One region of the Thermosynechococcus sp. TG215 genome, then DNA from elsewhere that is predicted to be linked to it. Evidence: riboswitches for the same ligand, from Rfam matches in the RefSeq annotation. Region 1 holds a riboswitch; the other holds the start of a gene.

Region 1 (5,110 bases):
GTTTCCCAAGGCGCAGGTCACAATTGGTCCTTGGACTGAGAGTGGATTTTATTACGATTTTGACCACCCCGAACCCTTCAGCGAAAAAGACTTGAAGCTCATTGAAAAGGAGATGGTCAAGATCATTAAGCGCAAGTTGCCGGTGATCTGCGAGGAAGTGACCCGTGAGGAGGCCGAGCGCCGCATCCGGGAGCTAGGGGAACCCTACAAGCTGGAAATTCTCCAAGACCTCGAGGAGCCAATTACGATTTACCACTTGGGGGATGAGTGGTGGGATCTCTGTGCGGGACCTCACGTTGAAAATACGGGCGAGATTAACCCCAAGGCGATCGCCCTTGAAAGTGTTGCCGGTGCCTACTGGCGCGGCGATGAAACCAAAGCCCAACTGCAGCGCATCTACGGTACTGCTTGGGAAACCCCAGAACAACTGGCGGAATATAAACGCCGCAAAGAAGAAGCCCTGCGCCGTGACCACCGCAAACTGGGCAAAGAGCTGGGTCTCTTTATTTTCGCTGATCCTGTAGGACCAGGGCTACCCCTGTGGACTCCTAAGGGAACGATTCTGCGCTCAACCCTCGAGGAGTTTCTCAAAAAAGAGCAAATGAAGCGGGGATATCTACCGGTGGTGAGTCCGCACATTGCCCGTGTGGATCTATTTAAGACCTCTGGCCACTGGCAAAAGTACAAAGAGGATATGTTTCCCCTGATGGCCGAAGATGCTGAGGCAGCAGCCAACGAGCAGGGCTTTGTCCTCAAGCCAATGAACTGCCCCTTCCACATTCAAATCTATAAAAGTGAGTTGCGCTCCTACCGTGACTTGCCCCTACGGTTGGCGGAGTTTGGTACGGTTTATCGCTATGAGCAGTCCGGGGAATTGGGGGGCTTGACGCGGGTGCGGGGCTTTACCGTTGATGACTCCCACCTTTTTGTCACGCCAGAGCAGTTGGATGCCGAGTTTTTGAATGTGGTTGATCTCATTCTCTCGGTCTTTCGCTGTCTGCGTTTAAATAAATTCAAGGCACGGCTGAGCTTCCGCGATCCCAAATCCGACAAGTACATTGGCTCCGATGAGGCTTGGTCAAAGGCGGAGTCAGCAATTCAGCGAGCGGTAGAACAGTTGGGCATGGAGCATTTCTTGGGGATTGGGGAGGCCGCCTTCTATGGCCCCAAGCTCGACTTTATCTTTGAGGATGCCCTCGGTCGCGAGTGGCAGTTGGGAACGGTTCAGGTGGACTACAATTTGCCTGAGCGCTTTGATTTGGAATACGTTGCTGAGGACAATACCCGCCGCCGACCGGTGATGATTCACCGTGCCCCCTTTGGCTCGCTGGAGCGGCTCATTGGCATTCTCATTGAGGAGTACGCAGGGGATTTCCCCTTCTGGCTGGCACCCGAGCAAGTGCGCCTGTTGCCCGTGGGGGATGAGCAACGCCCCTATGCCGAACGTGTGGCCGCTCAACTGCGAGAGCAGGGCATCCGCGTGAGTGTGGATCGCACGGGCGATCGCCTAGGTAAACAAATCCGCAATGCTGAAACCCAGAAAATTCCTGTGATGGGCATTGTGGGTGCCAAGGAAGTCGAAAGCGAGACCGTGAGTATCCGCACCCGTGCAGCGGGAGATGTCGGCGCCTTGTCTGTTGAACAACTCATCGAGAAACTGACATCGGCAGTGAATGCAATGGATGCCGAGATTCAGTGGCAGTAGGCCGAGCCTTCTGGCGAATAGGGAGTATAAGCAGAAGTGTTAAATCCGCAAACGAAGCTTAATGTCCCCGTTGCGGGGATTGTTGCGTCATCCTACAACTAAGGGATTATCCTCCTTCGTAAGGGTGTTCTCTAGCACCCAGCCCAGCTTTTGCTGCTGTAGTTCCATCAGCTGAGATTTTTAAGTGTGACACGAAGTCTCAGCCAAGTGATAGGCTAGGGCTTGCTGTTGCATTGTTCGAAAAATGTTGTAAAAGCCATTGGCTCGCGAGGGGGTTAAGCTGACATTCAGTCCGGTTTGCTGAATAAAGTCAGGTTTTAACTGGAGGATTTCTGCAGGTGTCAACCCACTCAACCCTTCAACCAATAGCCCCACTAATCCCTTCGTCACTTGAGCGTCAGAATCCCCCTGAAAAATCACCTTGCCCTGCTCTAAAGAGGCCGTCACGTACACTTGGGAGACACAGCTAGGTACGCGGTTGGCGGCAACCTTCTGCTCCTCAGGAAATGGCGGCAGGCGCTTTGCAAAGCTCAGCAAGTATTCATAGCGCCGCTTTGGATCTGATATCTGTTGGAACCGCTGAACAATGCGATCGAGGGAAGCCGGTAAAGGCTGGCAGGCGGAGGGCATATTTACCTAGAAGAACGCTGCTGAGAAAAATGATAACTATTTCTCATTTTAGCCTCAGCAGTTGCACAATAACGGCAGCAGTCAACCTAGGGGCAGCTTTTCATACCAATAGACCGCCGTGCTCTTACCCTTAACTCATAACTTGTGTTAGCCTTGAATGTACTCACTCGGTTCTGGTGGGGATCAGCCATCAGACGCAAGGGGGAAAGTGCAGTGCAAATCTGCCGCTGTCCCGCAGCTGTGATGAGAGGCACTACTCTCTCAGTCAGAATGCCCGCCGAGTTGTGAATGTCGTTATGCCAACATCTGCGAGGTACAGATGATGTTCTTCATGCTTCAATTTTCATTAATTTGCCTAGGTAAAGAACCCCCCTACCGCCCTTTTCTCGCAACGTTGCTGCCGTTGCTGTAGCACAAGTGATTTTGGAGATTTTCAAGCACCTACAAGCACTTAGACAAGGGGTTGCTCTTGCAGTGACCCACGTTAGGTTCTGCTGATGATGCTGGAAGTGTACTGCTTGTTGGGCTGAAAACAGCTATCTTTCTTTGTCTATTGAGAGAACTGTCAAAACTCAGGGTACTGCAACAATGACCATTCAAACTGCAACGCTAGGCTACCCCCGCATTGGTAAAAATCGTGAGCTGAAAAAGGCATTGGAAGCCTTTTGGAATGGCAAATACAATCAAGAAAATTTGCTACAAACAGTTCAAGAGATTGAATTGGCAAATTGGCAAACGCAACTGCAGGCTGGCATTGATCGCATTGGCGTTGGCGATACCAGTTTTTACGATCCCGTCCTTGACTGGAGTGTCCGCCTCGGCCTCATCCCACAGCGGTATCAAGCCTTTACAGGGCTGGAGCAATACTTTGCAATGGCTCGTGGCAAAGAGAGGATTCCAGCTCTTGAGATGACCAAATGGTTTGACACCAACTATCACTACTTGGTTCCCGAAATGAGTCAGCCTCTTCAGGCAGCGGACTTTAGTGATTTTCTGGGCATCATTGGTCGCGCCCAAAGGGTCTTGGGCGATCGCGCCGTTCCCATGGTGCTAGGGCCTTTAACCCTGCTACGGCTGAGTCGGCTGCAGATGAATCTAGAGGAAGCGTTGTCTTGCCTAGTGGAGCGCTATCTTATCCTGTTGGCTGAATTGAAGAACCTAGGGGTGGTTGAGGTACAAATCCACGAACCTGCCTTGGTTTTTGGGGACACCAACAACTTCAGGGAATTGTATGAATCAACATTTGATGCGCTCTGTCAAGTTGGCTTGCCGATTTACCTAGTGACCTACTTTGATGATCTCGGCGCTGCCTATCCTTGGGTGGTGACGTTGCCCGTAGCCGGCATTAGTCTAGATTTTACCCGTGGGCAGAACTTGGCATTATTGCAGCAGTATGGTTTCCCAAGGGATAAACAGCTGGGAGTGGGTATTGTGGATGCCCGAAACATTTGGAAAATTTGCCCAGAACCTGTCGTGTCAACCTTGGCAGTGATTCAGGGTATCACAACTAATATCCGGTTGCACCCCTCAGCCTCTTTACAATTCGTCCCCTACGATGCAGCACGAGAAGTGAAGTTACCAGAGCCATTGCGGCGGGTGTTGAGTTTTGCCGAACAAAAGTTGGATGAGGTGGTGCTATTGGCACAGACGCTGCAGGAGAGTCCCAAAGCCCTTGCCCAGCACCCCCAATTGGCAGAGATTGAAGCCCAGTGGCAGGCCTTTAAGGAATTTAGCCCTGTGAATCCAGTGGTACAACAGCGGTTGCGCAATTTAACCGTCAACGATCTGGAACGGGCTATGCCCTATGAACAACGCCGCCAACTGCAGCCCACCTTACCGCTCTTTCCGACAACTACCATTGGTTCTTTTCCGCAAACCCCAGAAGTGCGGCAATTGCGGGTGAAGCTCAAGCGCGGAGAAATCACCCTTGCTGAGTACCAAGCAGCAATTGATGCTGAAATTGCCAAATGCATTCGATTGCAGGAAGAAATTGGCCTAGATGTATTGGTGCATGGTGAGTTTGAACGCACCGACATGGTGGAATTCTTTGGCCAGAAGCTCACTGGTTTTGCCTTTACTGAACACGGCTGGGTGCAAAGCTATGGCAGTCGCTGTGTGCGTCCACCCATTATTTATGGGGATGTAGCGCGAACCGAGCCAATGACGGTGCGAGAGTTTAAGGTGGCGCAATCGTTGACACAAAAAATCGTCAAGGGTATGCTGACGGGGCCGGTAACAATGATTATAGCTATTCCAATAAAGAATGAGACATTATCCAGCACAATACTTGCGAATCACCTCATCAATCGAACTGTTTGACCCTGCATACATCCGCGCTCGCTTCAACGCACTGAAGTCGTGCTCAATCACATTCAAATCAGGAGAGTATTTCGGTAAAAATAACACCTCGTGACCCGCCGCTTTGACCGCTTCCTGAATCGCCCCTTTCGGATGAATCGGTGCATTATCCATAATCAACAACGAAGGTCTCTTTAATGCCGGCAAACAGTACTGACTCAGCCAGCTCACAAACCCTACCGCATTCAAGTATCCGCAAAACAGCATTGGGGCGATGAAGTCTTTCTGGTGTCTATACCGTCCTGCGACTAAACTCTCTCTTTTCTGACGCTTCCCCGCTCGCTCTCCATAAATTCGTTCGCCTCGTGCTGACCACCCATACTCACACTCTACTCGAGAGTCAAACCCCGTCTCATCGATATAGACTACCGTTTCCTCCCCATGGCTCTCTACCCATGTGTCGAGCTGTTGTTGATA
Region 2 (5,110 bases), 880 kb from region 1:
GCCAGCTACTTGACTACTTAGCAGAGATTCGCCAAAAGACGGGCGATCGCCTCTACAGTCTTAGCGACGAGCAGTGGCAACGGGAAGTCCGTCTCTGGTGGTGGATTTTGCAGCATGAAGCCCAACACAGTGAAACAATGCAAATGGTGCTGGCGATGCAGGGGATTTTCACCACCTTGCCCCCTCTCCTATCCTCGCCTCAGTCTTGGCAACGGATTGCCGCTGGCAGTTATGTCATTGGCAGTGAAGACCTCTTAGCCCTTGATAACGAGCAGCCAGTCCAGAGTGTCGAACTACTTCCTTTTACGATTGATGCGGCACCGCTGACCTGGCGGGAATTTCTCACCTTTGTGGAAGCGGGTGGTTATCAGCGGCGGGAATGGTGGTCCAGCAGTGGTTGGGAATGGCGCGAAGCAGAGGGGATCACAGCACCCTTTTACCCCGTTCCTGAGGATTTGGACTTACCTATGTGGGGACTCAGTTTCTATGAGGCTGAAGCCTATGGCCATTTCCAAGGCAAACGTCTCCCCAGTGAACGGGAATGGGAGATTGCTGCTCAGCAGGGACTCTTGAATCAGGGCTACGTTTGGGAGTGGACGCAAAGTCCCTTTGCCCCCTATCCGGAGTTCCAGAGCTATCCCTACCGGGGGTATTCTGCGCCCTACTTTGATGGCAAGCATTTTGTTCTAAAAGGCGGTAGTCACTGGACGCGCCCCATTCTCAAGCGACCCTCATTTCGCAATTGGTATAGCCGCACCACCCGTGAGGTGTTTGCCGGCGCCCGCTATGTTCAACTAGAAGCACTCCCGATTGAGTCTGAGGCCTAGATCTGGGTGAAGTGGGTTAATTTTGTGCCCAAGTTCCCCGTGATCCTGTGATCCTTTTCACGGGCACTCTCCTTAGGCTTCGCCAGAATCAGACTATCAACTATCCTCTTGCGAGGCATCTTATGAGAAACATTGAAGCTGAGCAAACGAAGCACCGTTCCTCAGTAAAGAAAGTTTGAACAAGATGCCCCCCAAGCGATGAGTGCGACTCAAACTCCCTAAACTAGGGACAAGGGCATAGGGGCGTTTTGATGTCAATTGCTGAGGAATTCCGCCAACTGCAAACGCGACTCTTGGAGTGCTGGGACGGGACAGAAACGTTTATTCCTGAACTACCCAAGGGTCCCGGCGGCATTGAGCGCGATATTGTGGTGGTGCCTTCCCTGAGCTTTCCCCAACCGGAGCTGGCCAAGATCACCGGCTATACCCACTACGAGGAGCGGCAACTCTATACGCTGATCCAGTTGCGGAATCCGCGTACCCGCATGATCTACGTGACGTCCCAGCCACTGCACCCCAGCATTATTGACTATTATCTGGATTTACTCCCCGGCGTACCCAGTTCCCATGCCCGCGATCGCCTGCTGCTGCTGGCCACCTACGATCGCTCCGATAAACCCTTGACTGCGAAAATTTTAGAGCGGCCTCGCCTTTTGGAGCGTATCCGTCAAGCCCTGCGTCCCAACCAAGCCTACATGGTGTGTTTTAACTCCACCCCTTTGGAGCGGGAACTGGCGGTACGCTTAGGCATTCCCCTCTACTCGACGGATCCCGACCTCCTCTACTGGGGAACCAAGGCGGGCAGTCGGGAACTTTTTGCGGCCGCAGGCATTCCCCATCCGATGGGCAGCGGTTTTTTGCAGGGGGTACCGGAACTGGTGCGGGCGATCGCTCACCTCCAACAGAAATCTCCTGAACTGCAACGGGTGGTGGTGAAACTCAATGAGGCTTTTTCCGGAGAAGGCAATGCTCTTCTTGATCTGCGCCCACTGCGCCCCCTTGGCAGCCCACACACCCCCGATCATCTACAACGGATTGAAAATAGCCTAGAGGAGATGGTCTTTCAGGCGCCTAATGAAACTTGGCTCTCCTATCGGCAGCGATTTATGGATCTGGGTGGCATTGTCGAAGCCTTTGTGGAAGGGACAGTCAAGCGATCGCCCAGTGTCCAAGGCTGTATTACCCCCAAAGGCAGTGTTGAAATCGTCTCCACCCATGAACAGTTACTCAATGCCCCCACAGGTCAAATTTTCATTGGCTGTGAATTTCCCGCCCATGCCGACTATCGCCAACAACTCCAAGAATTGGGGCAAAAGGTAGGGACGTACTTGGCACAGCAGGGGGTGATCGGCTGTTTTGGTGTGGACGTTGTTGCAACCCAAACAACAGCAGGGTGGGAGCTTTACGCCATTGAAATTAACTTGCGCAAGGGTGGTACTACGCACCCCTTCATGACCTTAAAATTCCTCACCGATGGCCACTATGAGCTAGCCTCTGGACTGTTTTACAGCAAGCACCGCCGTCCCAAGTATTACATTGCCTCCGATAACCTCTGCCAACCCCACTATCGCGGCCTCCTGCCCAATGATCTCTTGGATATGATTGCCCGCTATCAACTCCACTTTGACTCCAGCACCGAAACGGGCACTGTCTTTCACCTCATGGGGGCACTCTCGGAATTTGGTAAGCTGGGACTCGTCAGCATTGGTAACACCCCCGAAGAAGCCCAAGCCATCTACGACCAGACCATTGGCGTTCTCGATGCTGCGGCGCTATAGGTCTCTCATGTGCCCACCCCCTGCATAGACAGGGGTCTGAGAATCTCGCTACAATTGGCAACGTTCACTGTGAAGAGCAGCCTGTAGGGAAAATCCAGTGCAAGTCTGGTGCTGTGCCGCAGCTGTGATGGGGAACCCCCCTCAGCCAGAATGCCTACTTGCTGTGGTTCACTCTGTTTGCCTGCGTCGCACGGGCATGGAGTTTCAACGTGGTTGTTACGCTCAACGATTCCATTCTCAATCCCCTCGGTTTTAGCCTCGATTTACCCCCTCTCCCCCAATCTCGACCGCTTTTACTCGTCGGTCATGGGACGCGCGATCCGGAAGGTCGCCAAGCATTTTTGGACTTTGCCCAAGCCTATTATCAACTGGATCCCTGCCGGCCTGTTTTTCCCTGTTTTCTGGAGTTAACGGAACCCTCGATTTTTGAGGTGCTCAGCCAGTGTGCTGCCGCAGGCCATACAGACTTGTCAGTGCTGCCAGTTTTACTCTTTGCTGCTCGCCACAATAAGTTTGACGTTACCAATGAGTTGGATCGGGCACGGCGGGCGTTTCCGCAATTGCGCTATCACTATGGCCGCCACTATGGCATTGCCCCCGAAATTTTAACCCTGTGGCGATCGCGCCTTGAACGCTTGGACTCACCAGAATTTAATCCCCAAGGCATTGGCCGCGAAGAAACCGTTCTCCTAGTGGTGGGACGCGGCTCCAGTGATCCCGATGCCAATGGCGATGTTTTTAAGCTAGCCCGCATGCTCTGGGAAGGCAGTGGCTACAAAACCGTTGAGGTCTGCTTTATTGGCATTACCCATCCCCGCCTACCCGAAGGATTTGGGCGGGCGAATCTTTACCAGCCCCGCCGCGTCATTGTCCTGCCCCACTTCATGTTTACAGGGGCACTAGTCAAGAAAATCTATACCCTTACCGCAGAAGCCCAAGCCGCCTATCCCAGTGTTGAATACGTGAACCTACCGGAAATTGGCCTGCATCCGCAACTATTTTATCTCACGCGGCAGCGGGAAATTGAAACCCATACGGGGCAGGTGGCCATGAACTGTGAAGCCTGCAAATTCCGCTTGGTGGCAGGCCATAGCCATCATCACCACCATCATCAGGATCATGAGCACCCCTCCCACAGCCATGATCACGGGGGTCATCACCCTCACCACCATCACCATGGATCAACCGTGGACTTGGATCACTTGCCCAGTTACCACCAACGCATTTGGCAAGTTCCCTAAGCATCGCTCCCCAGCGAAAATGTTAGAGTAAATGATGACTGCTACTCTTTCTCAAGCTTAGATAGGGCTTGTCTATGCGTATTAAATATCCTCCCCAGACGGTTGACCGGGTGTTAATTTTTGATACCACCCTGCGGGACGGTGAACAGTCGCCGGGTGCCTCGCTGAATGTGGATGAAAAACTGGCGATCGCCCGTCAACTGGCGCGACTGGGGGTGGATATTATTGAAGCAGGCTTTCCCTTTGCCAGTCCCGGTGACTTTGAGGCGGTGCAGCGGATTGCTGAAACCGTGGGCACCGAAACGGGGCCGGTGATCTGTGGCTTGGCTCGTGCCACCCGCCAAGATATTGAAGCAGCAGCAAAAGCCCTCAAACCCGCCTACTATCCGCGGATTCACACCTTTATTGCCACCTCGGATATCCACCTAGAGTACAAACTGAAGAAAACCCGCGCTGAGGTACTGGAAATTGCCCCCGAAATGGTGGCCTATGCCAAGTCCTTTGTGGATGATGTTGAGTTTTCCCCTGAGGATGCCGGGCGTTCGGATCCTGAGTTTCTCTATCAAGTTTTGGAACGGGTGATTGACGCCGGTGCCACAACAATTAACATTCCCGACACGGTGGGTTACACCACCCCCGCCGAGTTTGGCGCCCTGATCAAAGGCATCAAGGAAAACGTGCCGAATATTGATCGTGCCGTCATTTCAGTCCATGGTCACAACGACTTGGGCTTGGCCGTTGCCAACTTCCTCGAAGCAGTCAAAAATGGGGCACGGCAACTGGAGTGTACGGTTAACGGCATTGGGGAGCGCGCCGGCAATGCTGCCCTTGAGGAATTGGTGATGGCTCTCTATGTGCGGCGGCAGTACTTCAATCCCTTCCTAGGCCGTCCCCCCGAATCGGAAGCACCCCTGACCAATATCAACACCCGCGAAATTTACAAAACCTCCCGCTTGGTCTCCAATCTAACGGGCATGCTGATTCAGCCCAATAAGGCGATCGTCGGTGCCAACGCCTTTGCCCACCAATCAGGCATTCACCAAGATGGCGTCCTCAAGCACAAGCAAACCTATGAAATCATGGACGCCCAGCTCATTGGCCTTGCCGATAACCAAATTGTTTTGGGTAAACTCTCTGGTCGCAATGCCTTTGCCACCCGCCTGCGCGAGCTGGGCTTTGAACTCAGTGAAACGGAACTCAATAAGGCGTTTTTGCGCTTTAAGGAACTGGCCGACAAGAAAAAAGAAATCACTGACTGGGATCT

What was found. A riboswitch is a leader RNA that binds a small molecule or an ion and turns the genes downstream of it on or off. The one in region 1 is predicted to bind cobalamin.
Region 2: linked by a shared signal. The riboswitch ahead of RHJ02_RS03990 (sirohydrochlorin chelatase) and the one ahead of metE (5-methyltetrahydropteroyltriglutamate--homocysteine S-methyltransferase) in region 1 are both predicted to bind cobalamin.

Annotation. Positions count from the first base shown of each region.
Region 1 is NZ_CP134178.1:1,733,298-1,738,407, reverse strand. Features, by position in the region: gene thrS (threonine--tRNA ligase) at 1-1,705, shown strand, start outside; gene RHJ02_RS08450 (SufE family protein) at 1,886-2,335, opposite strand; cobalamin riboswitch at 2,487-2,632, shown strand; partial or broken gene metE (5-methyltetrahydropteroyltriglutamate--homocysteine S-methyltransferase) at 2,924-4,579, shown strand; partial or broken gene RHJ02_RS08440 (IS630 family transposase) at 4,607-5,110, opposite strand, start outside.
Region 2 is NZ_CP134178.1:857,647-862,756, reverse strand. Features, by position in the region: gene RHJ02_RS04000 (SUMF1/EgtB/PvdO family nonheme iron enzyme) at 1-827, shown strand, start outside; gene RHJ02_RS03995 (peptide ligase PGM1-related protein) at 1,079-2,605, shown strand; cobalamin riboswitch at 2,641-2,782, shown strand; gene RHJ02_RS03990 (sirohydrochlorin chelatase) at 2,815-3,846, shown strand; gene RHJ02_RS03985 (2-isopropylmalate synthase) at 3,921-5,110, shown strand, end outside.